3 regions of the Streptomyces sp. NPDC001914 genome follow, and region 3 is predicted to be linked to each of the others. Evidence: riboswitches for the same ligand, from Rfam matches in the RefSeq annotation. Region 3 holds a riboswitch; each other region holds the start of a gene.
What was found. Region 3 has a riboswitch for thiamine pyrophosphate ahead of thiO (glycine oxidase ThiO). Riboswitches for the same ligand answer to the same signal wherever they lie in the genome.
Positions count from the first base shown of each region.

Region 1: another riboswitch for thiamine pyrophosphate. It lies ahead of ACFYYF_RS32580 (thiamine ABC transporter substrate binding subunit); the one in region 3 lies ahead of thiO (glycine oxidase ThiO).
Region 2: another riboswitch for thiamine pyrophosphate. It lies ahead of thiC (phosphomethylpyrimidine synthase ThiC); the one in region 3 lies ahead of thiO (glycine oxidase ThiO).

Region 1 covers NZ_JBIASW010000015.1:98,522-108,478, forward strand. The annotation lists gene ACFYYF_RS32555 (VOC family protein) at 1-289, shown strand, start outside; gene ACFYYF_RS32560 (LOG family protein) at 651-1,766, shown strand; gene ACFYYF_RS32565 (LAETG motif-containing sortase-dependent surface protein) at 1,924-2,613, shown strand; gene ACFYYF_RS32570 (ABC transporter ATP-binding protein) at 2,722-3,744, opposite strand; gene ACFYYF_RS32575 (ABC transporter permease) at 3,745-5,391, opposite strand; gene ACFYYF_RS32580 (thiamine ABC transporter substrate binding subunit) at 5,451-6,548, opposite strand; TPP riboswitch at 6,625-6,730, opposite strand; gene rlmN (23S rRNA (adenine(2503)-C(2))-methyltransferase RlmN) at 6,811-7,917, opposite strand; gene ACFYYF_RS32590 (hypothetical protein) at 8,192-8,995, shown strand; tRNA gene ACFYYF_RS32595 (tRNA-Trp) at 9,091-9,165, shown strand; gene ACFYYF_RS32600 (hypothetical protein) at 9,221-9,427, opposite strand; gene ACFYYF_RS32605 (GNAT family N-acetyltransferase) at 9,575-9,957, shown strand, end outside.
Region 2 covers NZ_JBIASW010000005.1:122,139-132,095, forward strand. The annotation lists gene ACFYYF_RS16130 (metallophosphoesterase) at 1-922, shown strand, start outside; gene ACFYYF_RS16135 (hypothetical protein) at 1,103-1,966, shown strand; gene ACFYYF_RS16140 (VWA domain-containing protein) at 2,137-3,660, opposite strand; gene ACFYYF_RS16145 (LysR family transcriptional regulator) at 3,657-4,601, opposite strand; gene ACFYYF_RS16150 (DUF1801 domain-containing protein) at 4,809-5,171, shown strand; gene ACFYYF_RS16155 (VOC family protein) at 5,168-5,563, shown strand; gene thiC (phosphomethylpyrimidine synthase ThiC) at 5,621-7,441, opposite strand; TPP riboswitch at 7,434-7,590, opposite strand; gene ACFYYF_RS16165 (YibE/F family protein) at 7,662-9,167, shown strand; gene ACFYYF_RS16170 (SsgA family sporulation/cell division regulator) at 9,251-9,688, opposite strand; gene ACFYYF_RS16175 (IclR family transcriptional regulator) at 9,790-9,957, opposite strand, start outside.
Region 3 covers NZ_JBIASW010000008.1:298,831-308,787, forward strand. The annotation lists gene ACFYYF_RS24030 (DUF4396 domain-containing protein) at 29-535, opposite strand; gene ACFYYF_RS24035 (deoxyribonuclease IV) at 617-1,486, opposite strand; gene pknB (Stk1 family PASTA domain-containing Ser/Thr kinase) at 1,604-3,541, opposite strand; gene ACFYYF_RS24045 (thiazole synthase) at 3,775-4,569, opposite strand; gene thiS (sulfur carrier protein ThiS) at 4,574-4,774, opposite strand; gene thiO (glycine oxidase ThiO) at 4,771-5,937, opposite strand; TPP riboswitch at 5,935-6,047, opposite strand; gene ACFYYF_RS24060 (hypothetical protein) at 6,100-6,477, shown strand; gene ACFYYF_RS24065 (NAD(P)/FAD-dependent oxidoreductase) at 6,510-7,748, shown strand; gene ACFYYF_RS24070 (Rv2175c family DNA-binding protein) at 7,814-8,185, shown strand; gene thiE (thiamine phosphate synthase) at 8,275-8,934, shown strand; gene metF (methylenetetrahydrofolate reductase [NAD(P)H]) at 9,208-9,957, shown strand, end outside.

The DNA of each region.
Region 1 (9,957 bases), on a different contig from region 3:
TGTGGTGATCAGCGACACGATCATCGCGATGCTGCTCAGCAGGCAGCGCTACGCGGACTTCACCAAGAAGGAGATCGCGGACGCGACGACGACCAGCGAGGTGCTGCTGTGTCTGAGCGCCGAGAGCCGCGCGAAGGTCGACGAGCTGGTCGACGCCGCCATCGCGGCGGGCGGTTCGGGCTCCGGCGAGGCACAGGACCAGGGCTTCATGTACGGCCGAGCCTTCGACGACCTCGACGGCCACACCTGGGAGGTCATGTGGATGGACCCGGCAGCGGTCCAGGGCTGACCCTCCGGCCGACCGGCGAACGTGCCCGGCCCGGCGCGCGGTACAGGGGTCCGCACACCGGCCCGGGCACGTCCCGTCCGACCCGCTTCAACTTCAGCTCCCCGGCCCGCTTCACCTTTCAGCCCCCCGATCCGCTTGACCTTTCAGCCACTCAGGCCCGCTTCAATTCCAGGCCCTCCGGCGCTTGAGGAGCGGGGTCCGGGGCGGAGCCCCGAGTGTGGGACGGACAGCAGATTTCAGCCCCTCCGGCGTTTGAGGAGCGGGGTCTGGGGCGGAGCCCCAGGGGGCTGCCGGGCGCCGGTGAAAGGGCAGCGGCCGGAACCCCGGTACCCCTTGGGCGGCAGCCCCTAGCATGGGCGCAATGCAGCCAACCCCCCTACACGCCCCCCACGACCGCGAGATCGAATCCCTCACCGAGTTCGACGAGGTCGTCTCCACGGGCCGCTCCCTCGCCGGGTTCCGCGTCCAGGCCGTCGACCTGACGGACCGTACGGCGGACCTCACCTCCTTGGACACGGTCGGCGCCGTCTTCCTCGGCTGCCCCATGGAGCCCGAGGCGGCCGAGCGGGTCCGGCTCTCCGGCGCCCTCGTCTTCCCGCCCGTACCGGGCCTCCCCCTCGACCCCTACCGCGGCCGCCTCTACTCCCCCGACGAGCTCTTCGCCTCGCTCGACGCGGGATACGAGTCGACACCGGACGCCCGCGCGTACGCCTGGTTCCAGCAGACCAAGGCCGACGGCGACATATTCGCCTCGATGGTGCGCGCGGTCCACGACGACTCCATCTCGGACGCGCTCGACGAACTCCTCACCGGCGTGCGGGTGGTGGGCGTGATGGGCGGCCACGCCATGGCACGCGGCACGGAGGAGTTCGCGGGGGCCGCGCGGCTCGGCCGCACCCTCACGCGCTCCGGTCTCATGGTCGCCACCGGCGGCGGCCCCGGCGCCATGGAGGCGGCGAACCTCGGCGCGTACGCGGCCCCCTTCGACGACGACATGCTCGACGAGGCCCTGCGCATGCTGGCCGCCGTCCCCTCGTTCACGCCCTCCGTCACGGACTGGGCGCGAGCGGCGTTCGCGGTGCGCGAGCGCTGGCCCTCCGGCGGCGCCTCGGTCGGCATCCCCACGTGGTTCTACGGCCACGAGCCGCCGAACGCCTTCGCCGCGCACATCGCCAAGTACTTCGCCAACGCGACCCGCGAGGACGGACTGTTGGCCCGCTCGAACGCGGGCGTCGTCTTCCTGCCTGGCGCCGCCGGGACCGTACAGGAGATCTTCGACAACGCGACCCCGAACTACTACGGGTCCCGGGGCGAGCCGACCCCCATGGTCCTGGTGGACCGGACGCACTGGACGGAGCGGTTTCCCGCCTGGGCCCTGCTCACTTCGCTGGCCCGGGAGCGGGCGATGGAGTCACGGATCGCGCTCGTCGAGGACGTCGATGACGCTCCGCAGGCACTCAAACACCTGGGAGGTTAACAACTCGGCAAAGCCAACGGCGGGGTGGAGCCTACGCATTGACATCGCTTAGGTTGCGCTTATAAACCTTTGAAACTCCTGGGGGTGCTGTTGCCCGATCGATTCACGGCAAATCCCCCCACACCCCCCGCAGTTGCGCAACCTGTGAAGGGCAATCGTGTCCATATCTCGACGCACCGCACGTACCGTGCGAATCCTCGGCGTTGCCTCCGCCTCTGCCGCGCTCGCGCTCGGCGTCGCCGGCAACGCACTCGCCTGCAACATCAAGGACTTCTCGGCCGACGCCACCTGCGACGGCAACGGGAAGGGCATCATCACCGTCACCGACGTCGACTCCTCCGCCAAGGAAGCCACCATCACGGTCTTCCTCGAGCGCAACGGCGCCGACGACCACCAGGTCGGGACCGCTCAGAAGGTCGTCGGCAGCAAGGACGGCGCCACCATCTCCTTCTCGGAGGACTGGGCGCCCAAGGCCGAGTACCGCATCCACGTCAGCGTCCCGGGCATCGTGGACAAGGACATCTCCCCGAACCTGGTGACGAAGGACGAGGCCTGCTCCACCAAGTCGGAGTCCCCGTCCCCGTCGGCGAGCCCGGAGCCCTCGGAGTCCGCCCCCTCGGACACCCCGTCGGACTCGGCGAGCCCGTCCGACTCGGAGAGCAGCGAAGCCCCGGCCACGCCGGGCGACAACCAGCCGTCCGCGGCCGCCGGTGAGTCCAACCTCGCCGAGACCGGTGCGAACTCCAACACCCCGATGATCGCCGGTATCGCCGGTGCGTTCGTCGTCATCGGTGGCGGAGCGGTCTACTTCGGCATGCGCCGCCGTGGCGCCTCGAAGGCGAGCTGACCCGCTCCCTGAACGACCGTGTGGCCCGTCCCCGTCGAGGGGGCGGGCCACACGCCTGTCCGGACGCGTCCGCCCGACCGGTGTGCCGCACCGGCCGCTTCGCGGGGATCAGGCCCCGAGGACGACGACCTCGGCCTCGTCGAACTCCACCCCGACCACGTCCCCGGGCTCCGGCGCGTCCCGCAGCGCGCACGCCGCCTCCAGCGCGGGCGCGCCCTCGGGCTGAAGCCGTACGGCGACGTGCGTGCCCCGGAACGTGCGTGCGGCGACCGTGCAGCGCAGCCCGTCCGCCGGGGCGACGAGCCGTACACCGGCGGGCCGTACGAGGAGCGTTCCGGTCCCCTGGAGGGCGCCCTCGGGCACGGGGACCTTGCCCCACGGGGTGTCGGCGGCGCCGGCCCCGACCGTCGCCTCGACCACGTTGTCGAAGCCGAGGAAGCGGGCCACGAAGGCGTCGGCGGGCCGCTGCCAGACATCGAGGGGCGTACCGGACTGGGCGATCCGGCCGTCGCGCATCACCACGACCCGGTCGGCGAGCGCGAAGGCCTCACCCTGGTCGTGCGTGACGGCGAGCACGGTCGTCCCCAACGCGCCGAAGAGCTGGCGGAGTTCGACGACGAGCCGTTCGCGCAGCGAGCGGTCGAGCTGGCCGAGCGGTTCGTCGAGCATCAGCAGCCGGGGGCTGGGCGCCAGGGCGCGGGCCAGCGCCACGCGCTGCTGTTCGCCGCCGGAGAGCGAGGCGACGGCGCGGTCGCGGGCTCCGGGCAGACCCACGAGGTCGAGCAACTCCCCCACCCGGGCCGCCTGTCCGCTCTTGGACGTGCCGTGCATCCGCAGCCCGAAGGCCACGTTGCCGCCCACGTCCCGCTGCGGGAAGAGCTGGTGGTCCTGGAACATCAGGCCGACCCCCCGCTTGTGCGCGGGAACGCCGCCCTGGTCCTGTCCGTCGAGCACCACCCGGCCGGTGTCCAGCGGCTGGAGTCCGGCCACCGTCCGCAGGAGTGTGGACTTGCCGCTGCCGCTCGGCCCCAGCACGCAGACGATCTCGTGTTCGGCGACATCGAGGTCGACGGCGTCGAGCACGGCCCGCCCGCCGAAGCGTACGGTCGCGCCCTCAAGGCTCAGCAGCATCTAGAACTCCCCGGTCCTGTCGGTCCGTACCCGCTCCAACAGCAGCAGCGCCACCGCGCACACCACCATGAGGATCGTCGAAAGGGCCATGGCCTGGCCGTAGTTGAGATCTCCCGCGCGCCCCAGCAGCCGGGCCACGGCGACCGGCAGCGTCGGGTTGTCGGGCCGTGCGATGAAGACGGTCGCGCCGAACTCCCCGAGGGAGACGGCGAAGGCGAAGCCGGCCGCGATCAGCAGGGCCCGCCGCACCATCGGCAGGTCGACCTCGCGCCACACCCGCCACGGGGAGGCCCCGAGGACGGCCGCGGCCTCCCGCAGCCGCCCGTCCACCGCGCGCAGCACGGGCAGCATGGTCCGTACGACGAAGGGGACACCGACCAGCGCCTGGGCCAGCGGCACCAGGATCCAGCTCGCGCGCAGGTCGAGCGGCGGTTCGTCCAGCGCGATCAGGAATCCGAAGCCCACGGTGACCGCGGAGACGCCGAGCGGCAGCATCAGCAGCGCGTCGAAGCCCCGCATCAGCCGGCCGGCCCGCCGGGTGAGGGCCGCGGCGGCGAGACCGCCGATCAGGACGGCGATGGCGGTGGCGGCGAGCGCGTACTCCAGCGAGTTGCCGACGGCCTCGATCGGGGCGACGAGGAAGACCCCTCCGTCGTCGTCGGCCAGGGCCCGGTAGTAGCCGAGTCCCGGGGCGCCGAGGGACCGCTGGACGAGGACCGCGAGCGGCAGCACGAGCAGGACCGCGATGCTCACGAGCACGCCCGCGAGGAACGCCCACTGTCCCGCGCCGCGCGGCCGGCGGGCGGTCGTCTCCGGGGCCACCAGACGCAGGGCGGTCTCCCGCCGGCGTACGGTCGCCGCGTGCACGGCGAGGATCGCGCCGACGGCCACGAACTGGACGATGGTCAGCACCGCCGCCGTCGTGAGGTCGAAGATCTCGGAGGTCTGGCGGTAGATCTCGACCTCGAGGGTCGAGAAGGTGGGGCCGCCGAGGATCTGCACCACGCCGAAGGAGGTGAAGGTGAAGAGGAAGACCATGAGGGCGGCGGCGGCCACGGCGGGCCCGAGCGCCGGCAGCGTCACCCTGCGCCAGGCCGCCAGGCGCGAGGCGCCGAGCACGCGCGCGGCCTCCTCCTGGCGCGGGTCGAGCTGCGACCAGAGCCCGCCGACGGTTCGTACGACGACCGCGTAGTTGAAGAAGACGTGCGCGAGCAGGATCGCCCACACGGTGGTGTCCAGGCGCAGACCCCACAGCTCGTCGAGCAGCCCGCCCCGGCCGACCAGCGCGAGGAACGCCGTGCCGACGACCACGGTCGGCAGCACGAAGGGCACCGTCACCACCGCCCGGAGCACCTGCTTGCCCCGGAAGTCGAAGCGCGCGAAGACGTACGCGCCGGGGAGCGCGACCAGCAGCGTGAGCGCCGTCGAGGCGAGCGCCTGCCAGGTGGTGAACCACAGCACGTGCCGGATGTCGGACCGGGTCGCGACCTCCCAGATACGGCCCAGCTGCCAGCCGCCGTCCCCGTGGAGCCCGCGCGAGACGATCGCGGCGACGGGATAGGCGAAGAACACCGCGAAGAACGCGACGGGCAGCGCCATCAGGGCGAAGCGCGCCGCGTTCCCTCCGCGGGCCCGGTGCGGAGCCATGTCCGCGGGTCCGGCCCCGGTGGTTCCACCGGGGCCGTCGGCCGCTTCGGCCCGGTCGGCTACTTCAGTACGAGCGAGGTCCACGACTTGACCCACTGGTCGCGGTCGGCGGCGATCTTCGCGGGCGCCAGGGTCTCGGGATCCTTGGCCTGCGGACCGTACCGGGTGAACTCTGCCGGCACCCGCGCACCCTCACGGACCGGGTAGACGAACATGTTGAGCGGCATGTCCTCCTGGAACTCCTTGGTGAGCAGGAAGTCCAGGAGCGCCTTGCCGCCCTTGGCGTTCTTGGCGTTGCTGAGCAGACCCGCGTACTCCACCTGGCGGAAGCAGGTGCCGTCCGCGACCCCGGTCGGGGCCGTGGTCGGCTTCGGGTCGCCGTAGATGACCTCGGCGGGCGGCGAGGAGGCGTACGAGACGACGAGCGGCCGGTCGGCCTTGGCCTTCTTGCCGCCGGCGGACCCCGAGAACTCCTCGTTGTACGCCTGTTCCCAGCCGTCCACGACCTTGACCCCGTTGGCCTTGAGCTTCTTCCAGTAGCCCTGCCAGTCCTGGTCGCCGTAGTGCGCGGCGGACCCGAGCAGGAAGCCGAGGCCGGGCGAGGAGGTGGCGGCGTTCTCGGTGACGAGGAGGTTCTTGTACGCGGGCTCGGCCAGGTCGTCGAAGGACCGCGGCGGCGCCAGCTTGTGCTTGCTGAACCAGGCCTTGTCGTAGTTGACGCAGATGTCGCCCGTGTCGATGGGCGTGACGCGGTGCCTGGCCTGGTCGGCGCGGTACTGCGGCAGGACCTGGTCGGCGCCCTTGGCCTCGTACGGCTGGAAGAGCCCGTTGTCGAGCGCGCGGGAGAGCAGGGTGTTGTCGACGCCGAAGAAGACGTCGCCCTGGGGGTTGTCCTTGGTCAGGATGGCCTTGTTCACGGCCTGCCCGGCGTCGCCGTCCTTGAGGACGCGGACCTTGTAGCCGGACTGCTTCTCGAAGTCCGCGAGGACGCTCTTCGACACGAGCCACGAGTCGTGGCTGACGAGCGTGATCGTCTTCGAGTCGCCCGAGCCGGCGCTGTCGGACGAGCCGCACGCGGACAGGACGGGCAGCGCGACGAGGCCGAGCCCGACGGCCGTGACCGCGAGCCGTCTGCCGCTGCTGGTGTTGGTGATCACTGATTCCTCCTGGGTGACCAGGAAGAGACGCGGCCCTGCCCGGGACCTCTGACGGTTCCCGGGCAGGGCGCAACAGCTTGAGTAATGACCGAACTTCCTACCCAGAATGACCTGGGCAAGGTTCAGAGGGTCTGCGGTCTGTCCCGCACTCTCAGCGCTGTGGCGCTCCCCTGTCGGAATATGAAGATGTCGGACGGTGAAGATGTCAGGTCATGACGGCATCGAATGACGAAGATGCCGAAACGGACCGACTCGGTTCAGACTACCGCTCGGTCGCGGCGAGCTGACCACACGCTCCGTCGATCTCCTGGCCCCGGGTGTCCCGGACGGTGACCGTGACGCCATGGGCGGCGATCGCCTCGACGAACGCCTTCTCGTCCTCGGGCCGCGAAGCGGTCCACTTCGAACCCGGGGTCGGGTTCAGCGGAATGAGGTTGACGTGCACGGGCTTGCCCTTGAGCATCCGCCCGAGCCGGTCGCCCCGCCACGCCTGGTCGTTGATGTCGCGGATCAGCGCGTACTCGATGGACAGACGGCGCCCGGAGCGGTCCGCGTATCCCCAGCCGGCGTCCAGCACCTCACGCACCTTCCACCGCGTGTTCACGGGGACGAGGGTGTCGCGCAGCTCGTCGTCCGGGGCGTGCAGGGAGATCGCGAGGCGGCACTTGAAGCCCTCGTCCGCGAACCGGTTGATGGCGGGGACCAGCCCGACCGTCGAGACGGTGATGCCGCGCTGCGACAGCCCCAGCCCGTCGGGCTCGGGGTCGGTGAGGGCGCGGATCGCGCCGACGACCCGCTTGTAGTTGGCGAGCGGCTCGCCCATCCCCATGAAGACGATGTTGCTGAGCCGGGCGGGACCCCCGGGGATCTCGCCGTCACGCAGCGCCCGCATGCCGTCGACGATCTGGTGCACGATCTCGCCGGTCGACAGGTTCCGGTCGAGACCGGCCTGTCCGGTGGCGCAGAACGGGCAGTTCATCCCGCAGCCCGCCTGCGAGCTGATGCACATGGTCACCCGGTCCGGGTAGCGCATGAGCACGGACTCGACGAGCGTGCCGTCGAAGAGCCGCCACAGGGTCTTGCGGGTGGTGTCCTGGTCGGTCGAGAGGTGACGTACGACCGTCATCAGCTCGGGAAGCAGCGCCTCCTGGAGCTTGCCGCGCGAGGCGGCGGGGATGTCCGTCCACTCGGCGGGGTCGTGCGCGTACCGCGCGAAGTAGTGCTGCGAGAGCTGCTTGGCACGAAACGGCTTCTCACCGATCGCGGCAACCGCCTCTTTGCGCTCGGCAGGCGTGAGATCGGCAAGGTGCCGCGGCGGCTTCTTGGCTCCGCGCGGCGCGACAAAGGTGAGTTCTCCGGGCTTAGGCATGGCGTTACCAGTGTCGCAGATCAACAGCACCGGCCCAGGCCGGAGCGGGGTGGGGGCGATCACCCGCGAACGCCGCCGGTCACCATCGGCCGGCTCCGCACGGCCCAGGAACGGCCCGGCAGCCCGTGCGCGGCTTTCAGGGGCGGGCAGTCGGCCCGACCCTGCGGATCCTGGCCTCGCCTGCGTCGGGAAACGGGTACCCGCCGGGCGGGAACCGGTGTAGCGTCGCGATCTTCGCCCGGCTCACCGTGCGGAGTCACGGTAGGTAGCCGTCATGCTCGATCAGCCTGTCCCCGACCCGTACGCGACGTGGCGGCTCTCTCTCGCCGAGGTGGACCGGATCTTCGCCTCCCCTCCGGAGCTCGACCGGCCGGTGGCGGGGTGCACTCGTTGCTTCACGGAAGCGGAACTTCGCGTACTCGGCGGTGAACCGCGGGATGTGCCGGTCGACGTCCTCCGGGGCTTCATGGGCAAGGTCGTCGATCACTGGGACGCTGACCAGTACCCGGTCCTGTGGCGCCGCCTCATACCGCGTGCCTTGCGCCGCTGCGGCCCGGAAGGCTCTGACACCGACCCGTCCTATGAGCTGCGCAATCTCGGCCGGTACGGAGCCGAACTGATCGGCTGGCCGGTCGCCGAGCGCACCGCGGTCGAGCAGGCGTTCCGGGCACTGCTCACCCTCGCCCTGACCGACGGCCGGTCCCCGCAGGACATCCGCGATCTCCTGGAAGGCGTCGCCCACGCCACGGGCGGCCTGGAGCCATGGCTGGACCACATCGCCGGCCTCTCCGGCCCCGCCGCGGATGCCGGCCTCGTCCGACTGGCAGTGGGCTGGGGGACGGAATTCCTGTGGGAGGAGTTCGATTTCCAGTGGTGGTACGACGGCGACCCGCGCCCCGTCGCCGACTGGCTGCTCACGCAGCGCCCCCGCATCGCGTCCTTCGCGGCACGACACCCACGCTGCAAGAACGCCGCCGACGCCCTCATCGCGCTCTCCCACCTCCAAGAAGGTGACTGGAGCCCGTGGTTCTACCCCTACGGCCAGGACTCGCTCCTCCAACCGGCCACGAGGAGGTGAAGCCCGCGTTCTCCAAGTCCCTGGACGGACAGGCCCGGCAAAGGCACTAGTGCCACCTCGGCAGCAGGGGGCGACCTTAGGATGGCGGAGGGGGCGGAGCCGTAGCGCAGAGGTCGTCGCGCGCGGTCTCCAAAACCGCGAGGACGCCGGTTCGAATCCGGCCGGTTCCGCCTTCTCCGAATCCGCCCTGTTCCAGACGGTATTGACGCTGGGTCTGTGCAGGCGCTACAGCGCTTCGTCTCTGGCCAGGATCAGACTGACCGAGCCCTCTTCGAGGTTGATGCCGCCCTCGAGATGCTCGTGGTAGCCGTCCCTGAGTTCGGGATCCGCCAGTCCCATGAGCCGCTCGGCCAGGTCGCGCAGCCCTGCGGCATTGGCCGCGACGGTGATTTCGGTCGCCGAGCCGTACACCTTGATCCGGGGTTCATCCATGCGGTCACGCTACTGCGGGTCTTCGCCCCCCATCCCATTCCCAACCTCTCACCCACTCCAGCTCCCATCCCGTCTGCGGTCGGATCGACCAACACGCCGTGGAGCTGGCGTGGTTCAGGGCGTCGGGCGTGCGATAGCTTGCCCGGCATGACCGAGTTGGGACCCGTAGCCTGGCCACCTGCCCCGATACGGACCGAACGGCTCGTGCTCCGCGAGTCCGAGGCCCGCGACCGTGCGGCGTTCATCGAGCTGTTCGCCTCGCCAGAGGTTGGTACCTACATCGGTGGCCCTCGACCGCGTGATGAGCTCGAGCGCACGGCACCTGAGGTGCCCGGGCGGCGCCCCGGCTTCTTCGTGATCGATCTCGGCGGAGTCATGATCGGCATGATCACGCTCGATCGGCGCGACGCGGAGCGCCCGGGTCACGTCCGTCCGGATGCCGGAGAGGCCGAACTCGGCTACATGTTCCTGCCGGAGGCGTGGGGGTACGGGTACGCCGCCGAGGCGTGCGCGGCGGCACTCGGCTGGTT
Region 2 (9,957 bases), on a different contig from region 3:
GGGGTACACGCCCACGCAGCGCGATCTTCCGGTCATCAACCGCGGCGACACCCAGCAGGTCGTCGTCGACCCCTCCGGCGCACCCGCCCCGGCCCCCGGCGCCGGGCCCGGCCCGCTGTACGTCGTCGGAGACGTGCACGGCTACCTCGACCAGCTCCTCGCCGCGCTGCAGGCCAAGGGCCTCGTGGACGCCTCCGGCAGCTGGTCGGCCGGCACCTCGCGCCTGTGGTTCCTCGGAGACTTCACCGACCGCGGCCCGGACGGCATCGGCGTGATCGATCTCGTGATGCGGCTCTCCGCCGAGGCGGCCGCGGCCGGCGGCTACTGCAAGGCACTCATGGGCAACCACGAGCTGCTGCTGCTCGGCGCCAAACGGTTCGGCGACACCCCGGTCAGCTCGGGCGCCGGCACCGCCACCTTCCAGGCCGCCTGGCTCCTCAACGGCGGCCAGAAGACGGACATGGACCGCCTCCAGGACCACCACCTTCAGTGGATGGCCCGCCTCGACGCCATGGAGCTGGTCGACGGCCACCTGCTGGTGCACTCCGACACCACCGCCTACCTCGACTACGGCGACTCCATCGAAGCGGTCAACGACACCGTCCGCGAAACCCTCACCCGCAACGACGCCGAGGACTGCTGGGACCTCTTCCGCAAGTTCACCCGGCGCTTCGCCTTCCGCGACGAGGGTGCCGAGGCCGTCCACGAACTGCTCGGCGCCTACGGCGGCACCCGCGTCGTCCACGGTCACAGCCCCATTCCCTACCTCCTGGGCGAGGTGGGCCCGGAGGACGGCGAGGCCGGAGCGGGTCCCGTCATCGAAGGACCCCACGTCTACGCCGACGGCCTGGCCATCGCCATGGACGGCGGAGTGACCATGGCCGGAAAGCTGCTGGTCCAACAACTTCCGCTGGATATCTGAGCGTTCACCGGACAGGCGTCCGGCCGGCGGACCGCTCCGGACAGGGGCCAATTTCTGGAAACCCCCTGTCACGGCGTGCCGTCGCCGCTCTACCATCGGCTTATCCGTAGCAGGCTCCCCTCCGTTTCTGCCCAACGGCTCGTCAGCGTGCGAGCCATCAGCCCTACGGAGCATCGGGGGATGCAGATGAACAGCGTTCCGCAGCACCTGCTGAGCGAGGACCGCCAGGAATACGAGCGGATCCTCGATGAGGCGCTGCGCTCCGCACCACACCGCCCGGAACTCGCCGCTGTCGGCCAGCGGCTCAACCTCGAACAACTGCGCACCATGGCGCTCAACGCCACGGCCCTCATCACGACCGCCGCGTCGGACGAGTACGCGCACTACGTGAAGATCCGCAGCGAACTGCGCCGCCCGGTGCGGTCCGCCCCCGTCGCGAGCGAGGACGCCGGCTCCACCGAGCCGGGCACGACCGCGATGGGGCTCGCCGCCACCGTGGGAGAGGTCACCGAGACCGCCGGGGCCGGAGCGGTCGCCGTCGTCGCGGTGCTCGCCCCCGTCCTCGCCGGGACGGCCGCGGCGATATTCCTCCTCGTCGGATACGTCCTGAGGATGCTCGACCCCGAGCCGACCATCGCCAGAACCCTTCTGACCACCGGATGGGTCTTCGGCGCGGTCACGGCGGCAGCCATCCTGGTCGCCGCGGCCGGACTGCTGCTGACCGCCCTGCGCAACAGTTCGTCCTCCCTCCTGGCGGACGCGGGCGACGAACTGAACGGACAGGTCGCCCGGGCCAAGGAGGCCTGGCGCGACGCCCTGCTGGAGCGCGGCATCATGCCGTTCCTCCGGGAAGCCCTCGCGGACCCGGGCTCGGCGGCACTGGGCCGCCCCGCACCGGCCCCCAGCCGCATACCCCACCTCGGGTACGACCGGCCGGGGTTCAGCAGCCCCGAGGGCGGACCCGCGGCGGGCCCGCGCCCGAGCTTCTCCAGCCCGGACTTCACCAGCCCGGACTTCGGAGGACCTGAACACCAGCCCGAGTGACCCGGCCGGCCGACGGCCGGGTCCGAGGCAGGAGAGGGCCCGCGCGGGTGCGCGGGCCCGCACACCGGTGCCGGTGCGGCCTTTTCCGGCCGCCGGACGGGCGGTCCCTCACGGCTGCCCGGAACGGGTCGGCGGCGTCCGGCGGGCGTCCTCCGCCGCGTCGGACCGTCTCAGACGATGCCCAGCCGCCGCGCCTCCTTCATCCATGACGGGAACTCGGACAGCAGCCGGTCGTAGAGCTCCGGATCGGGTACGTGGCCGATGTCGTCGACGGCGAAGAAGCCCACGTTGTCGACGCGCCGGCCCGGCAGGGTGTCGAACCGTTCCAGAACGCCGTAGTTGGAGCGACCCAGTCCGACGAACTGCCAGAAGACCGGCTCGTCCACCGCCTCCATCAGCTCCTTCTCGATCTCCTTGTTGCGGTAGACACCGCCGTCGGAGAAGAAGAGCACCAGCGTGGGATCGGCGGCCGGGTGCTCACGGACGAACGCCCGGACCTCGGCGATCACCTTCTGCTCCTCGTTCTGGATGCCGACCGCCCGCATGTCCACCTGCCCCGGCAGGAGGCCCTTCTTCGGCTTCTTTCGCCGGAACAAGGTCAGTTCACCGACCCGGACATGGCGCTCCAGCCACTCCGGCAGATCACCCAGGGCGAGGTCCGGCAGCCGCGCCGGGTTCGACGCGAAGGTCCACGCCTGCATCTCCCCGTCGTCGTCCAGCTGGGCCGCGACCGCGGCCATCCGCTCCACGACGTCGGCCACGACGCCCTTGGAGTACAGGAACGACATCGAGCCGGAGGCGTCCAGGACCAGGATGACGCGGGCGCGGACACCCACGGCCCCGTGCTTGCGAAGACTGACCGCCACCTGCTCCTTGCGCAGGGAGAGCCGCTTGCGCATGTCCACGGGCAGCCGCTCCTCTCCCTTGACGAGGCGAGGAGCCGGTCCGGCACCCGGGGCCGGGGGTGCCTGGGGCCCCGGGGGTGCCGGCGAGGCGGGAGCGGCCGGGGGCGCGGGGGCGCGCGGGGGTGCCGGAGCCGACGGAGGCGGCGGGGGGACGGGAGCGGTCATCGGTGCCGGGACCGGCGGGAGAGCCGATGGCGGCGGGGGTGCGGGTGAGGCGGTCGCGCTCGTCGCGTCCGGGGTCCCGGAAGTGCCCGGCTCCTCGTCCACGCTGATCCCGAAGTCGGTGGCCAGGCCCGCGAGCCCGGAGGCGTATCCCTGGCCCACCGCGCGGAACTTCCACGCACCGCCCCGCAGATACAGCTCGCCTCCGATGAACGCCGTCTCCGTCGTCGCCTCCATGTCGAAGAACGCCAGCTCGTCGCCGGTCCTGGCGTCGAACAGTCTCAGTCGCAGACCCGACAGTCCGCCGAACGTGCCGCCGTCGGCCGAGGCGCCCAGGACCACCCGCTCGACCTCCGGCTCCAGGGCGCGCAGATCCACCTCGACGGTGTCCGTCGTCCCGTCGCCCTCACGGCGCTTGCCCGCGTGACGCACGGCGCCGGAGGCATGTCTGGGCTGGTTGTAGAAGACGAAGTCACCGTCGTCGCGGACCCGCCCGTCCGCGCGCAGCAGCAGGGCCGAGGCATCGGCGTCCGGCGCGCCGGGGCCTCCGGACCAGCCGAGCACGACCCGCACCTCCTGCGCGGCAACGGGAAGGTTGGCGCCCTTGCTCATCGATGTCGGTGTCATGCGCCCAGTCTCCCCGGAGAAGCCGTCGATGGATCCGATCCATACGCCTGCGCGTGGGACGGGGTGGCCGCGTCCGTCGCGGCCCGGACGAACTCCCGCAGGCGCTCGCTGGTGTTGCCCTCCCTCCAGACCAGTCCCCGTTCGATCGGGCGGGCGTCGTGAAGGGGTACGTAGGCGATGTCGGGCCGGGGGTAGTACTGCCGCGAGTGCTCCCCGACCGGGAGGACGCCCCGGCCCATCGCGACCAGGGTCAGCATCTCGGAGAAGGACTCGCCGACCGGGCCCTTCGGAACGGGCCTGCCCGAGGGGGTGTGGTCCGGTGTGCGGTCCCGCTTGAACGCCGCCGAGGTCACCTGGGGGTACTGAACCACGGGGTGTTCCGCGAGCACTTCGAGGGACAGCCGTTCCTCGCCGGCCAGCGGATGACCGGCCGCGACGGCGAGGACCCGTCCTTCCCGCAGCAGGGCCGGTCCGCAGGCCATTCCGTCGAAGGGGAACGAGGCGAGCAGCACGTCGACCGAACCGTCCACCAGGCTCGCCCGGGAGTTGGAGAGCTGTACCTCGCGCACGTCGACGCGGCAGTCCGGGTGACGCTCACCGAACAGGGCGACGGCTCTGAGAAGCGCCGGCGCCGTCCACTCGCCGAGGAAGGCGGCCCGCAGCTCTCCGGTGACGCCCCGGCCGGCGTCGGCCGCCCTCCGCAGCGCGGCCTCGATCCCGGCGACCAGAGGTGCCAGGTCGTCCGCGAGCTGCCGGCCGATCGGGGTGAGCCGGACGGAACGGCTGGTGCGCTCGAACAGCAGGCCGCCGATTCTGCGCTCCAGCGCCTTGATCACCTGGCTGACCCGGCCGGTCGTGACCCGCAGCCGCTCGGCGGTCCGGCCGAAGTGCAGTTCCTCGGCCAGCGTCAGGAAGGTCTCGATCTCCAGTCGCTCCAGCATGCAACCCCCGGCGTTAAATCTGGCTCAACAGTCGTACAGCGATCATGCCTTGATGGCGTACCGCCCCGCGGTGGATCGTGGAAGGCGTCCACCCGGCCGAGGGAAGAAGCCGAACGCCCCGGCCGCCCGAGCACCCAACGACGACTCCGAGCCCGGCTCGGACGACCCCATCCACCACACCCATCACATCCTTCCGAACGGGGACCCATGCCTTCCGCGGACATCACCGCCTACCTGAACGGACTCGACGGCCCGCTGCGCGACATCGGCGAGAGACTGAGGCACGTCATCGACGCGGCCCTCCCCGAGGACTCCGGGGCCATGTGGCACGGCCATCCCACCTGGAGCCTCGGGGACAAGCCGGGCCGGGCCCCGGTCTGCCTGCTCAAGGCCCACACGTCCTCTGTCACCTTCGGCCTGTGGCGCGGCCAGGACGTGAGCGATCCATCGGGCCGGCTCGTCGCGGGAGCCCGCCGGATGGCCTCCGTAAAGCTCGGGCGTGCCGACGAGATCGACCCCGTCCTGTTCAGCGCGTGGCTCCGCCACGCCGTAGCCCTGGAGACGACATGACCACGCTGCGCGTGAAGGCCTTCGACCACCTTGTTCTCAAGGTCGAGGACATCGAACGGTCCCTGGACTTCTACACCGGACTTCTCGGCCTGGAACCCGTGCGCGTCGCCGAATGGCGTCTCGGCCAGGCTCCGTTCCCGTCGGTGCGGGTGACCGCGGAAACCATCATCGACCTGATCGCCCATGCCCCCGAGGGGTCCAACGTCGACCACATCTGTCTCACCGTGGAACCGCTGGACTGGGACCAGGTCATCGCGTCGGGAGCCTTCACCGTGCTCGAAGGACCCGTGGAACGCTTCGGCGCACGCGGCACCGCGACCTCGGTCTACGTCCGGGACCCGGACGGCAACACCCTCGAACTGCGCTGGTACCCGCAGGACGTCACGCCGTGACCGGGCCGGGGACCGCGGTCCGGGGGTGCTCCCCGGACCGCGCCCCCGTGGGGTGGCTCAGTCGGCCAGCGGCAGGTACACGCGGTTGCCGGCCTCCGCGAACTCCCGGGACTTCTGGAGCATGCCCTCGGAGATCTCCGCGGCGGAGGCACCGTCGGCCACCTCACCGCCGAACCGCTCGTTGATGTCCTGACTGATCTTCATCGAGCAGAACTTCGGCCCACACATGGAGCAGAAGTGGGCCGTCTTGGCGGGCTCGGCCGGCAGCGTCTGGTCGTGGAACTCCCGTGCCGTGTCCGGATCGAGAGCCAGGTTGAACTGGTCCTCCCACCGGAACTCGAAGCGGGCGTCGGAGAGCGCGTCGTCCCATTCCTGCGCACCCGGGTGCCCCTTGGCGAGGTCGGCCGCGTGGGCGGCGATCTTGTAGGTGATGACGCCGGTCTTGACGTCGTCACGATCGGGCAGCCCCAGGTGTTCCTTGGGAGTGACGTAGCAGAGCATGGCCGTGCCCCACCAGGCGATCATCGCGGCACCGATGCCGGACGTGATGTGGTCGTACGCGGGCGCGACGTCCGTCGTCAGCGGGCCGAGCGTATAGAACGGAGCTTCATCACAGATCTCCTGCTGAAGGTCGATGTTCTCCTTGATCTTGTGCATCGGGACATGCCCCGGGCCTTCGATCATCGTCTGTACCTGAAAACGCTTCGCGACCGCGTTGAGTTCCCCGAGCGTCCTCAACTCGGCGAACTGCGCCGCGTCGTTGGCGTCCGCGATGGAACCCGGCCGCAGCCCGTCACCGAGCGAGTAGGTGACGTCGTACGCGGCGAGGATCTCGCAGAGCTCCTCGAAGTTCTCGTACAGGAACGACTCCTTGTGGTGCGCGAGGCACCAGGCGGCCATGATCGAGCCGCCGCGCGAGACGATGCCGGTCTTGCGGTTCGCGGTGAGCGGCACGTAGGCCAGGCGCACGCCCGCGTGGACCGTCATGTAGTCCACGCCCTGCTCGGCCTGTTCGACGACGGTGTCCTTGTAGATCTCCCAGGTCAGCTCCTCGGCACGGCCGTCGACCTTCTCCAGCGCCTGATAGAGCGGCACGGTGCCGATGGGGACGGGGGAGTTGCGCAGCACCCACTCACGCGTGGTGTGGATGTTGCGGCCGGTGGACAGGTCCATGACCGTGTCGGCGCCCCAGCGGGTCGCCCAGGTCATCTTCTCCACCTCCTCCTCGATGGAGGACGTCACCGCGGAATTGCCGATGTTGGCGTTGACCTTCACCAGGAACCGCTTGCCGATGATCATCGGCTCGATCTCGGGATGGTTGACGTTCACGGGCAGCACCGCCCGGCCCGCTGCGATCTCCTCCCGTACGACCTCGGGGTCGACGTTCTCGCGGAGCGCCACGAACTCCATCTCGGGCGTGATCTCTCCGCGCCGCGCGTAGGCGAGCTGGGTGACCGCCTGCCCGGCCCGGCCCCGGCGCGGCTGGCGCGGCCGGCCCGGGAAGACCGCGTCGAGGTTGCGCAGCCCTCCGCGCGGGGACGTGTGCTTGATCCCGTCGTCCTCGGGACGGACGGGACGGCCCGCGTACTCCTCCGTGTCCCCGCGGGCGATGATCCAGCTCTCGCGCAGCGGCGTCAGCCCCCTGCGCACATCGGTGTCGACGGTCGGATCGGTGTACGGGCCGGAGGTGTCGTACAACGTCACGGACTGCCCGTTGGTGAGGTGCACCTGGCGGACCGGCACCCGCAGATCGGGGCGTGTGCCCCCGACGTACGCCTTGTGCCAGCCGATGGACCGCCTGTCCTGGCCGTCCGGGGACGACGGGGAAGCCCCGTCCGTCCGTCCGAAGGCAGGCGTGCGTACATCCTTGTCGGTCATCTGACCTACTCCCTACGCCGGCATTACCCGGTAACAGGTTCAGCGGTCGACGCAGCGGCTTCCGATCGCCGATGTTTCATGTGAAACATCGCGAAGACGGAGGTCAGCGTCCTCTCAGCCCGGTGCTCCGAGCTCCCGCGTGTGCAAAGGTGCCTCCACGCTAGCGTCATATTTGGCGCGGTGAACAGAGGGCCCTTGACGTTCTTGCGATGATCGGGCGGTGACGACGACCCGGCAGCACCCGTTCCCCCCGTCCGAGCCACCACGGCGTCCCGGCTCCGACGGCGGCCGCGGGCATGGCTCCGGCACCGGCCACGAGCACGGGCACGGACAGGGGCACGGACCGGACGGCGATCATCACGGTCCGGGCGACGGGCACGAGCCGGGTCCCCGCCGCGGGCACGGCGAGCCGGCGGGCTCCGGGCACGGGCATTCCCACAGCCACGGTCCCGCCGCGCCGGTCTCCCGGCATCTGCGCAAGGTCATCGCCGCGGTACTGATCCCCTTCGCGGCCGCGGTCGTGGCGGGTCTCGTGCTCCTGTGGCCCGGCGGCGCGCCGGCCCACGAGCGCACCGGCGTCGGCTTCGACCGGCAGACCCAGCAGGCGACGGTCACGAAGATCGACCAGGTGGACTGCAAGTCCGTGAACGCCTCCTCGGGGAGCTCGGTGGGAGCCGCCTCCACCACCGGGGGTTCCTCCGACCAGGGCCGGACCGCGGGGGAATGCAAGAAGGCGACCGTCCGGATCGACACCGGGAAGGACAAGGGCCGCACGTTCACGGAGATCGTGCAGCCGGACCAGTCACGGCAGTTGCACCAGGGCGAGAAGGTCGTCGTCGCCTACGAGCCGTCCGCCCCCAAGGACCTCCAGTACTCGGTCACGGACGCGAACCGGAAGCTGCCGCTGACACTGCTCGCCGTGATCTTCGCGGTGGTCGTCGTGGTGATCGGCAGGATGCGCGGCGTCATGGCGCTGGTCGCGCTGGCCATCAGCTTCGTGATCCTGAACTTCTTCATCCTGCCCGCGATCCTCCAGGGTTCGAACCCGCTGCTCGTGGCCGTCGTCGGGTCCAGCGCGATCATGCTGATCGCGCTCTACATGTGTCACGGCCTGTCGGCCCGGACCTCCGTCGCGGTGGTCGGCACCCTGCTCTCCCTGGTGCTGATCGGTTTCCTCGGCTCGTTCTTCATCGACTGGGCCGTGCTGACCGGCAACACCGACGACAGCACCGGCCTGATCCACGGCCTGTTCCCGTCCATCGACATGAGCGGTCTGCTGCTGGCGGGCGTCATCATCGGTTCGCTCGGTGTCCTGGACGACGTGACGGTGACGCAGACGTCCGCGGTGTGGGAACTGCACGAGGCGAACCCCACGATGGGCTGGCGCGGCCTGTACCGCGCGGGTATCCGCATCGGCCGGGACCACATCGCCTCGGTCGTCAACACGCTCGTCCTCGCCTACGCGGGCGCCGCGCTGCCCCTGCTGCTGCTCTTCTCGATCGCTCAGAGCAGCGTGGGCACCGTCGCCAACAGCGAACTGGTCGCCGAGGAGATCGTGCGCACGCTGGTCGGATCGATCGGTCTGGTCGCCGCGGTGCCGGTGACGACCGCTCTGGCCGCCCTGGTGGTCGCCGCGGACCGCGAGGGCGGCGCACCCGTCCCCGCGCAGCCCCAGGCCGACAGGACCCCGGCACGGGGCGGGAAGGGACGTCGTCGCAAGCACTGACGCGTACCGAGGCAGCGCTGAAACCATCCTGCATCGGCGGCCCTTGTGAGGAAGCGTTCCTCCGCTGTGGGCCGGCCGCGGCGTCAGCCCGCGCTCTGCTCCTCCGTGAGGATGCGGTCGAGCACCGCGTCGAGCGAGGTGTCGAAACCCTCGAGGGAGCGTTCCTGCCCGAGCGGCACGAGCCGGTCCGTCCGGTCGAGGAACGCGACGAGTGGCGCGGTCCCGGACCGGAACAGCGCGTGGTCGCCGCCGACCTGAAGCCGGATCAGCACCTCGCCGAGCGCCTCCGGGTCGGCCGGAGCGATGTGCACATCACCGTCCCCGCAGGGCCTGCCCACCCCGTCGATGAGCAGTTCCCGACCGAACGCCCAGGTCACCGGCGCGTCGCCGGGCAAGTGGAAGGTCAACCGCACCGCGTACGGATCACAGGTCTCGTATCGCAGCTCGACAGGAATGCGGAACGACAGCTCCTCGGACACGAGGAAGCTCATCATGACCTCTGCCTGCACCGACTCGCGCATCGCCTACCCCGTCGTTTGCCCTCGACTGGCCAGGAGTGGTCCCACCTGACACTGCTGGAAATCTTGCTCAACGTGCATGCCTAATTACAAGGAGTGAGTTTTCAGATACTGATAGAGAGGGCGAGTGTTCCTAGCCGGCGGCCGACCTCGCTCTGCAGCCTGCGTGCTGTGGGGATCAGCCGGTCGCCCTGGTGGGACGGGAGGGAGAAGGCCACGGTGGCTGCGGAACTGCCCGCCGTGACCGGGATCGCGGCACAGACCGTGCCCAG
Region 3 (9,957 bases):
CCGGTTCCCCGGCCGGTGTCCCGGTGGGTCAGTGGTGGTACCGGTGCACCACCGCGTGCCCCTTGCCCCGGCCGATCGTCCACTTGTTGACCGGCGCCGTGACCACGAAGGCCACGGCGAGCGAGATCAGCAGCGACCCCCAGAACAGCAGGTCGTCGAGCTGCGCGTCCATCGCGTCCGGCCAGAGGGTGATGACCCCGTTGTCGATCAGCTCCATCACCGCGATGGACAGGGTGTCCGCGGCCAGTGCGACGCGGAAGGCGGTGCGGAATCCGACGCCCGCCCGCAGCACCCCGCGCAGGGTGAGGGCGTAACCGAAGAAGAAGGCCAGCGCGACCGCCAGGACCGTCGTCGGCAGGTTTCCCCACCCGAGCGCCGTGCCCACCACCATGCCGAGCACCTCGCCGATGGCGCAGCCGGTGAGGCAGTGCAGGGTGGCCGTCGCGGCCATGGACCAGGTGGCCGCGGCCGGCCCCCGGTGCTGGTCGTGCGTGTGCGTGTGTATGTCCGCGTGGGCGTGTGCCTCGTGTCGCATGCATTCCCCCAGGTTCGAGTACGGCTCCTTCGTACGGAAGGAACCGTATACCCCCCTGGGGTATTCCGCAGGATCGGAGGACTATCCGTCGCGGAGCTTCTTCAGCCGCTCCACGTCGGCCGCGTGGCCCTCCTTCCCGCCGGGCGTCTCGATGATCAGCGGTACGCCCTCCGTGGCGGGGTGGGTCATCAGGGCGCGGAACGGGTCCTCGCCTATGTGGCCGGAGCCGATGTTCTCGTGGCGGTCCTTGTGCGCGCCGACCACATCCTTGGAGTCGTTGGCGTGGATCAGCTTCAGCCGTCCCTCGCCGACGGTGTCGACCAGCAGATCGAGGGTCTGGTGCATGCCGCTCGGGCCGGTCAGATCGTGGCCCGCGGCGAAGATGTGGCAGGTGTCGAGGCAGACGCCGAGCTTGGGGTGCGCGTCCAGCGCCTCGAAGTAGGGTCCGAAGTCCCAGGTGCGGGAGCACAGGGAGGAGCCCTGGCCGGCCGTCGACTCCAGCAGCAGGAACGGGTCGTCGTCGTGGGTCAGTTCGTCCAGCAGCGGCAGCAGCCGGTCGCGCACCTGCCGCAGCGCGACGGACCGTTCCCGGCCGCCGGTGGCGCTCCCGGTGTGCACGACCACTCCCAGGGCGCCGATCTCCCGTCCGCGCCGCAGCGAGTGCCGCAGCGACTCCACCGACTTCTCGACCGTCGCCTCGGTGTGCGAACCGAAGTTGATCAGATACGGGGCATGGACGTACGCGGGGATCGATCCGGCGGCGCACGCGGCGCGGAAGTCCTCGTCCTGCCGGGGGTTCCCGGCGGGCGTCGCCCAGCCGCGCGGGTTGGCGACGAAGACCTGGACGGTCTCGGCCGCGAGGTCACGGGCGTAGGCCAGGCCGACGGAGTTGAGGCCGCCGGCCACGGGGACGTGGCCGCCGACGGGGTTGCGGAGCTGCTTGCTGGTCACACCCGTCAGGGTGTCACGCGCCGCCGGGCGCCCCACGGGCGGACCCGTGGGGCGCTCGGCGACGCGTCCGTGGAGCCTCCCGCGGACACGTCGTGAGGTGCCCCGCGGCGGATCCGCTCAGCGGATCTGGATCGTGATCGTCGAGCCCTTGGGTGCCGTGTCGCCGCCGTCCACCGACTGCTTCTTGACCGTGTCGCCGAAGAGCCCGAGGAGCCCGCGGTCCTCGTCGACCTCGAACCCGGCGTCCTTGAGCGCCTTCGTGGCGTCGTCCACGCTGTCGCCCACGACGTCCGGGACCTCGATCATCTCGGGGCCCTTGGAGAGGGTCAGGGTCACCGTGTCGCCCGTGGCGGCCTCACGGCCGGCGCGCGGCGACTGCTGGGCGACCTGGCCCTTGTCGAACTCCGAGTTGACCCGCTCCGGGGCGATCCTCACCTTCAGGCCCGCGCCCTCCAGCTCCGCGGTCGCGTCCTCGACCGAGGAGCCGGTCACGTCGGGCAGCTCCACCGGGCTGCCCTTGCTCACCACGATCGCGATCGCCGAACCCGAGTGCCGGGTGGTGCCCGCCGCCGGGTCCGTACCGATCACGAAGCCCTTGGTCACGTCCTGGCTGAACGCGCGCGTGACCATGCCCGCGACGAGCCCGTCGCCCTTGAGGACCTCCCTGGCCTTGAACAGGGCGAGGCCCTTGAGGTCGGGCACCTTCACCGTCTTGGGGCCGTCGGAGACGGTCAGCGTCACGGAGTCGTTGTCGCGGATGCGCTCGCCGACGTTCGGGTCGGTGCTGATGACCGTGCCCCGCTTCACGGTGTCGCTGTAGGCGTGCTTGACCTGCTTGACGTCGAGTCCGGCGCCCCGCAGCTGGGTTCTGGCCTGCGCCTCCGTCTTCGCCAGGACCGGCGGGACCTTGGTGAACTGACCCGAGTTGATGTACCAGACACCGGCGCCGAGGCCGAGCACGGCCACGATCGCGGCGACGACCAGCAGCATCCCGCGCCGCGGCGGCCGCGTGGCCGCCGCCCGCTGCTGGACCGGCGCGGTGGTGAAGGGGCTGCTCTGCTCGAACCGGCTGGTCCGGTCGAGGGAGTCGTCCTCGTTCACGGGCAGCAGACGGGGGACGGACAGCGAGCGCGGGATCACGCTCGTACGGTCGTCGGCGTTGTCGTGGCCCACGGACAGGGCGCCCGGCGGGATCGCGTCCAGCTGGTCGGCGGTGAGGCCGGCCCGCGCCTCGAGGACCTGGCCGAGCAGGGACACCGCGTCGGCCGGGCGGACCTCGGGGTTGCGGGCCGTGGCAGCGGTCACCAGCTCGTCCAGCGGGTACGCGAGGCCCGGCACGACGGCCGACGGAGGCGGCACGTCCTCGTGCAGGTGCTGGTAGAGCACCTGGGCGGGGGAGTCCGCGGTGTGCGGCTTGGCGCCGGTGAGCATTTCGTAGAGGACGACACCGCAGGCGTAGACGTCGACCCGGGTGTCGGAGGTGCCGTGCTCGATCTGCTCGGGGGCGAGGTACGACACGGTGCCGAGGACGGCGCCCGTCGTGCTGGTCACCGTGTCCACGGCGCGGACGAGCCCGAAGTCCGCCACCTTGACCCGGCCGTCGTCCCCTATCAGGACGTTCTCCGGCTTCATGTCCCGGTGCACGAACCCCGCGCGGTGGGCGGCGCCGAGAGCGGCGAGGACCGGCTCCAGGATGTCGAGCGCGGCCCGCGGCTGCAGGGCGCCGCGCTCGCGCAGCACGTCGCGCAGGGTGCACCCGGCGATGTACTCCATGGCCAGGTAGACGTACGACCCGTCCGCCCCCTGGTCGAAGACCTGCACCACGTTCGGGTGCGCCAGCCGGGCCACCGACTTGGCCTCGCGGATGAACCGTTCGACGAACGAGGCGTCGGCGGCCAGCGTCGGGTGCATCACCTTGAGCGCGAGCACGCGGTCGAGGCGGGTGTCCAGGGCCCTGTAGACCGTGGCCATCCCGCCGACCGCGATTCGTGCCTCGACGCGATAGCGGCCGTCGAGCACGTGTCCGACAAGCGGGTCCTGAAGGGTCGTATCCACGCAGGTGAGTCTACGAGCCGCCACTGTCACGGGCCCCCGTTCGGCCGATACGGGGCCCCGACTGCAGCCGAGCTGTGACGCACACCGTCCGTACGAAGACCTGTTCGACGTACGGATGTCCGATCATGTCCCGTCCGTGACCGCAAGCACCCGGCGCGACAACGTGCACCGTCCGCCCGGCCGGAAACCGGCGGCGGGCGGACCCGGCGGACCGGCGGCGCGCCGGCCGGTGCTCAGAACGCGGGGCGCTCGGGGTCCAGCGCCGCCATGCCCTCCACCGGCGAGGACGCCGTCGCGAAGTGGCGCCGCGGGATGCGTCCCGCCCGCCGCGCCAGGCGCCCCGCCTCCACGGCGTGCCGCATGGCCTCCGCCATCAGCACCGGCTCCTGCGCCCGTGTCACCGCCGAGGCCAGCATCACCCCCGCGCACCCCAGCTCCATCGCGAGCGCGGCGTCCGACGCCGTGCCCGCTCCCGCGTCCAGGATCACCGGCACGCGCGCGTGCTCGACGATCAGCTCGAAGTTGTGCGGGTTGCGGATCCCGAGCCCGGACCCGATGGGCGAGCCGAGCGGCATGATCGCCGCGCAGCCGACGTCCTCCAGCTTCCGCGCCAGCACCGGGTCGTCGTTCGTGTACGGCAGCACGGTGAAGCCGTCGTCGACCAGCGTCTCCGCCGCGTCGAGCAGCTCGATCGGATCGGGCAGCAGGGTGCGCTCGTCGGCGATGACCTCCAGCTTCACCAGATCGGTGCCCAGCGCCTCGCGCGCCAGACGGGCCGTCAGCACCGCCTCGCCCGCGGTGTAGCAGCCGGCCGTGTTCGGCAGGACACGGATGTCCAGCCGGGCCAGCACCGACAGGACCGAGCCGTGCACGGACGCGTCCACGCGCCGCATCGCGACCGTCGTCAGTTGCGTGCCGGACGCCACCAGGGAGCGCTCCAGCACGTCGAGGCTGGGCGCGCCGCCCGTGCCCATGATGAGCCGGGACGCGTAGGCCGTACCGCCGAGGACGAAGGGGTCGTCTGCCATGGGTTCAGCCTCCTTGGACGGCGGTGAGGACCTCGACGCGGTCGCCCTCGGCGAGCGAGGTGGACGGCCACTGCGCTCGCGGGACGACGGTCTCGTTCAGGGCGGCGGCCACCCCGGACGACGAGGGGGTGAGGGTCGCGACGAGCGCGTCGAGAGCGGTTCCGGCGGCGATCCGGCGCCGCTCCCCGTTGACGACGATGTTCATACCGGCAGCTCCGTGCGGGCCGTGGCGCCGAAGCGCAGGGGAGTGAAGGGGCGGGCTTCGGCGGGGAGTTCGCCCGTGGTCAGGACGTGGGCCATCACGTCGCCGGTCACCGGCGTCAGGAGCACACCGTTGCGGTGGTGCCCGGTGGCCAGCAGCAGCCCGTCCAGCGCGCTCGGGCCGAGCAGCGGCGCGTTGTCGGGCGAGCCGGGGCGCAGCCCCGCGCGGGTCTCGGTGAGCGGCAGCTCGGTGATCCCGGGGACCAGCTCGTGGGCGTCGCGCAGCAGCTCGTACACGCCGCCCGCCGTCACGGTGGTGTCCCAGCCCAGCTCCTCGCTGGTCGCGCCCACCACCAGCTCGCCGTTCTCGCGCGGCACCAGGTAGACGTGGCTGCCGCGCACCACGGCCCGCACGGTGCGGTTCAGGAAGGGCGCGAAGTGCCGCGGCACGGTCAGCCGCAGCACCTGTCCCTTGACCGGGCGCACCGGCGGCACGGCGTCCTCGGGGACGCCCGCGAGACGCCCGCTGAAGCTGCCCCCCGCCAGCACCACCCGGTCCGCGGCGAGGGCGGTGCCGTCCGCGGTGACGACCCCGGCGGCCCGCTCCCGTACGACGCTCAGACGCTCCGCCCAGGTACGGTGCACGGTCACCCCGGCCCGCTCGCACGCGGTGACCAGGGCGGCGGCCAGGCGCCGCGGGTCGATCTGGTGGTCGCCGTCCACCCGCAGTCCGCCGCGCACGCCGGGCGCGAGCATCGGCTCGAGGCGGCGGCACTCACGGCCGCTCAGCCACTCCGACTCCAGCCCCGAGCGGACCTGGAGCGCGTGCAGTTCGCGCAGATGGGCGCGGTCGTCGGCGTCCAGCGCGACGGCCAGCGTGCCGCTCCTGCGGTAGCCGAGGTCCTGGCCGCTCGCCTCGGAGAGTTCGGCGGCGAAGTCCGGATAACGGCGGGCGGAGGCGAGGTTGAGGCCCAGCAGGGTCTCCTCGCCGAAGTGCAGCTCGGTGACGGCGGCCAGCATCCCGGCCGCGACCTGCGCGGCCCCGCCGCCGGGCCCGGGGTCCACGAGCGCGGTCGCGAGCCCGCGCTGCGCGGCCCGCCAGGCCGTCACCAGACCGATGATTCCGCCCCCGACGACGAGGACGTCCGACGAACGTGCAGACGGCATGGGCGTCCAGCCCCTCCCTTCGCCGGCATGACCCGGATCAGGTTCGTACGGTCGGAGGCCGCCCAGCCTCCCTCTCAGCCCGGTGCGTCCGGGCTCCCGCGAGTGCTTTACGTTGGCCACCCTAGCCCGCCCCCGTCCGTCTCAGTAAGGGAGCCTCCGCCCATGGCGCGACCGCTCGACGGCCTCGTGCTCGCCCCCGTCGCCGACCAGGCCCCGGGCCAGGTCGGCACCCGCACCCGGTTCACCTATCACGAGGAGGACGGCGTGGTCTGGGCCGACTACGCGGGCGGCGACGTCGTCCGCGGACACCTCGTGGGAACCCGCGAGGGCGACCGCCTCGACTTCCGGTACGTGCAGCTCAAGCGGGACGGGACCACCGCGTCGGGGCACTGCGTGTCCCTCGTCGTGGACCTGCCCGACGGCCGGGTGCGGCTGGAGGAGACCTGGACGTGGGAGTCGCAGCCGGGCACCGGGACGAGCGTCGTGGAGGAACCGGCCGACACCGGCTGTGTGCAACAGGTCACCGAGCACGTCCGCTGACTGACGGATTGTCAGGTGTCTATGGTGATCAGGTGAGCGATCAGACGCAGGCACAGTCCCAGCCGCAGAGGCCCGCGGCACGGCGGGTCGTCGTGGTGGGCGCGGGCATGGCCGGGGTGCAGACCGCGGTCGCCCTGCGCGAACAGGGCTTCACGGGCACCGTCACGCTGATCGGCGCGGAGCCGCATCAGCCCTACGACCGGCCGCCGCTGTCCAAGGCCGTCCTGCTCGGCAAGGCCGAGGGCTCCGCGTTCGACATCGACTTCGAGGCCCTGGACATCGATCTCCGGCTCGGCAGCGAGGCGCTCGGCGTGCGCGCCGGCGACCACGAGCTGGACACGGACGCGGGACCCGTCCCGTACGACGTCCTGGTCGTCGCCACCGGCGCCGAACCGATCCGGCTCCCCGGCGCCGAAGGCGTGCCCGGCGTGCATCTGCTGCGCACCCTGGACGACGCCGACCGGCTGCGGCCCGTCCTCGCCCGCCAGCACGACATCGTGGTGGTCGGAGCGGGCTGGATCGGAGCGGAGTTCGCGACGGCCGCGCGCGAGGCGGGCTGCGCGGTCACCGTCGTCGAAGCCGCCGACCGGCCGCTCGCCGGGGCGCTGCCGCCCGAGGTGGCCGCCCCGATGGCCGCCTGGTACGCGGACAGCGGGGCCACGCTGCGCACCGGCGCGCGCGTGGAGCGTGTCGAGCCCGGCGCGGTGGTCCTGGACGACGGCTCCCGGGTCCCGGCCGGCGCCGTCGTGGTCGGGGTCGGCGCGCGGCCGGCCACCGCCTGGATCGCCGACTCCGGCATCGCACTCGGCGCCCACCGTGAGATCGTCGCCGACGACCATCTGCGCACCTCCCTGCCGGACGTGTACGCGGTCGGCGACTGCGCCTCCTTCCCCTCCGGCCGCTACGAGGAACGCCTCCTCGTCCACCACTGGGACAACGCCCTCCAGGGCCCGCGCACGGTCGCCCTGAACATCGTCGGCCAGACGCCCGCCGCCTACGACCCCGTGCCGTACTTCTGGTCCGAGCAGTTCGGCCGTTTCGTGCAGTACGTCGGCCACCACACGCCCGTCGACACCCTGGTGTGGCGCGGCGACCCCTCGGGCGCCTCCTGGTCGGTGTGCTGGCTCCGCGAGACGCGGCTCGTCGCCCTCCTGGCGGTGGGCCGCCCGAGGGATCTCGCCCAGGGCCGCCGGCTGATCGAGGCGGGCGCCACGATGGATCCGGTGCTGCTCGCGGACCCGTCGAGGCCCCTGAAGGGCGCCACGGCCTGATTCCGTCACCCCGGGTCGGACGCCCTCGGCTTCCGGCTGTCGGTCCGGGATGGCAGGCTTGTCCCGTGACCGAGATTGACGCAAAGACCGATGCTCTCGTCCCCGCCTGGCTCACCCTCCCCGACATCGCCGAGCAGCTCGGCGTCGAGGTGACGCGCGTCCGGCAGCTGGTCAAGGAGGGCCAGCTCATCGCCGTACGCCGTGGTGAGAACCGCGCGCTGCACGTCCCCGCCGACTTCATCGACGTGGACGAACAGAAGGTCGTCAAGGGCCTGGTCGGCACCCTGACGCTCCTGAGGGACGACGGTTTCTCCGACGAAGAGGCCCTTGAATGGCTCTTCACCCCCGACCCGACCCTGCCCGGCACCCCCGCGCAGGCCCTGAGCGAGAATCGCGGCACGGAGGTGAAGCGCCGCGCCCAGGCGCTCGCCGTCTGACCTGAACGAGACCGTCCGGCACGGGGAGCACGGCGGCGGGACCCTCCCGGCCGCCGCGCTCCCCGCGCACCGACAACGGGGGACCACGCATGCCCGAGAACGCCGCCACGACCGCCCGGGGCCGCCTCGCCGACGCCCGCGTCTACCTGTGCACCGACGCCCGCAGGCGCCAGGGCGACCTCGCCGGGTTCCTCGACGCGGTCCTGGCGGGCGGTGTCGACATCGTGCAGCTCCGCGACAAGGGCATGGAGGCGGCGGAGGAGCTGGAGCACCTGGAGGTGTTCGCGGACGCCTGCGCCCGGCACGGCAAGCTCCTCGCGGTCAACGACCGGGCGGACGTGGCCCACGCCGCCCGCGCCGGCGTCCTGCATCTGGGCCAGGGGGACCTGCCGGTTCCCGCGGCCCGCGCGATCCTCGGCGACGACGTGATCGTCGGCCGTTCCACGCACTCCGAGGCCGAGGCCCGGGCCGCCGCCGTCCAGGACGGCGTGGACTACTTCTGCACCGGCCCCTGCTGGCCCACCCCCACCAAGCCCGGCCGCCACGCGCCCGGACTCGGCCTGGTCCGCGCCACGGCGGCCCTCGGCACCGACCGTCCCTGGTTCGCGATCGGCGGCATCGACCTCGGCCGGCTGGACGAGGTGCTCGAAGCGGGCGCCCGCCGTGTCGTCGTCGTACGGGCGATCACCGAGGCGGACGACCCGGGCGCCGCGGCGGCCGAGTTCGCGAAGCGGCTCCGGGAGATCTGAGGGCCTGCCGCCGCGCGCGGAGGCCTTTTCGGCGGGGTCACTGTCCGACGATCGGGCGGGGCCGTCGTCCGACGATCGGGCGAAGGCGCCGTCCGGCGAACGGGCGGGGGTGCCGTCCGACGATCGGGCGAGGCCGCTGTCCGGCGATCGGGTGAGGCTCCTGTCCGAGAGTCCGGCGGGGACGCTGTCCGAGGGGTGGACAAGAAATCGACAGATCGGACAAAAGTCAGCGGTTCGGTTGGGCGACCGACGCCCTCTGGCTAACCTGCGGGTATGGCCCTCGGATCTGCTTCCACCAGGACTGATCGCGCACGCACGGTGCGCGACATGCTCGCGACCGGCAAACAGACCTTTTCCTTCGAGTTCTCGGCGCCGAAGACGCCCAAGGGCGAGCGGAACCTGTGGAACGCCCTGCGGCGCGTCGAGGCCGTGGCCCCCGACTTCGTCTCCGTGACCTACGGAGCCGGCGGCTCCACGCGGGCCGGCACGGTCAAGGAGACCGAGCAGATCGTCCTCGACACGACGCTCACCCCGGTCGCGCACCTCACCGCGGTCAATCACTCGATCGCGGAGCTGCGCAACATCATCGGGCAGTACGCGGACGCGGGCATCCGCAACATGCTCGCGGTGCGCGGCGACCCGCCCGGCGACCCCATGGGCGAGTGGGTCCCGCACCCCCAGGGTCTGACCTACGCGGCCGAACTGGTGCGCCTCATCAAGGAGTCCGGGGACTTCTGCGTCGGGGTCGCGGCCTTCCCGGAGATGCACCCCCGGTCCACGGAGTGGGACCTGGACGTCTCCCACTTCGTCGACAAGTGCCGCGCGGGCGCCGACTACGCGATCACGCAGATGTTCTTCCAGCCGGAGTCCTACCTCCGCCTGCGTGACCGCGTCGACGCGGCGGGCTGCGCGACGCCGGTCATCCCGGAAGTCATGCCCGTGACAAGTGTGAAGATGTTGGAACGGCTGCCCAAACTCTCCAATGCTTCGTTCCCGGACGTCCTGAAAGAGCGGATCCTCACA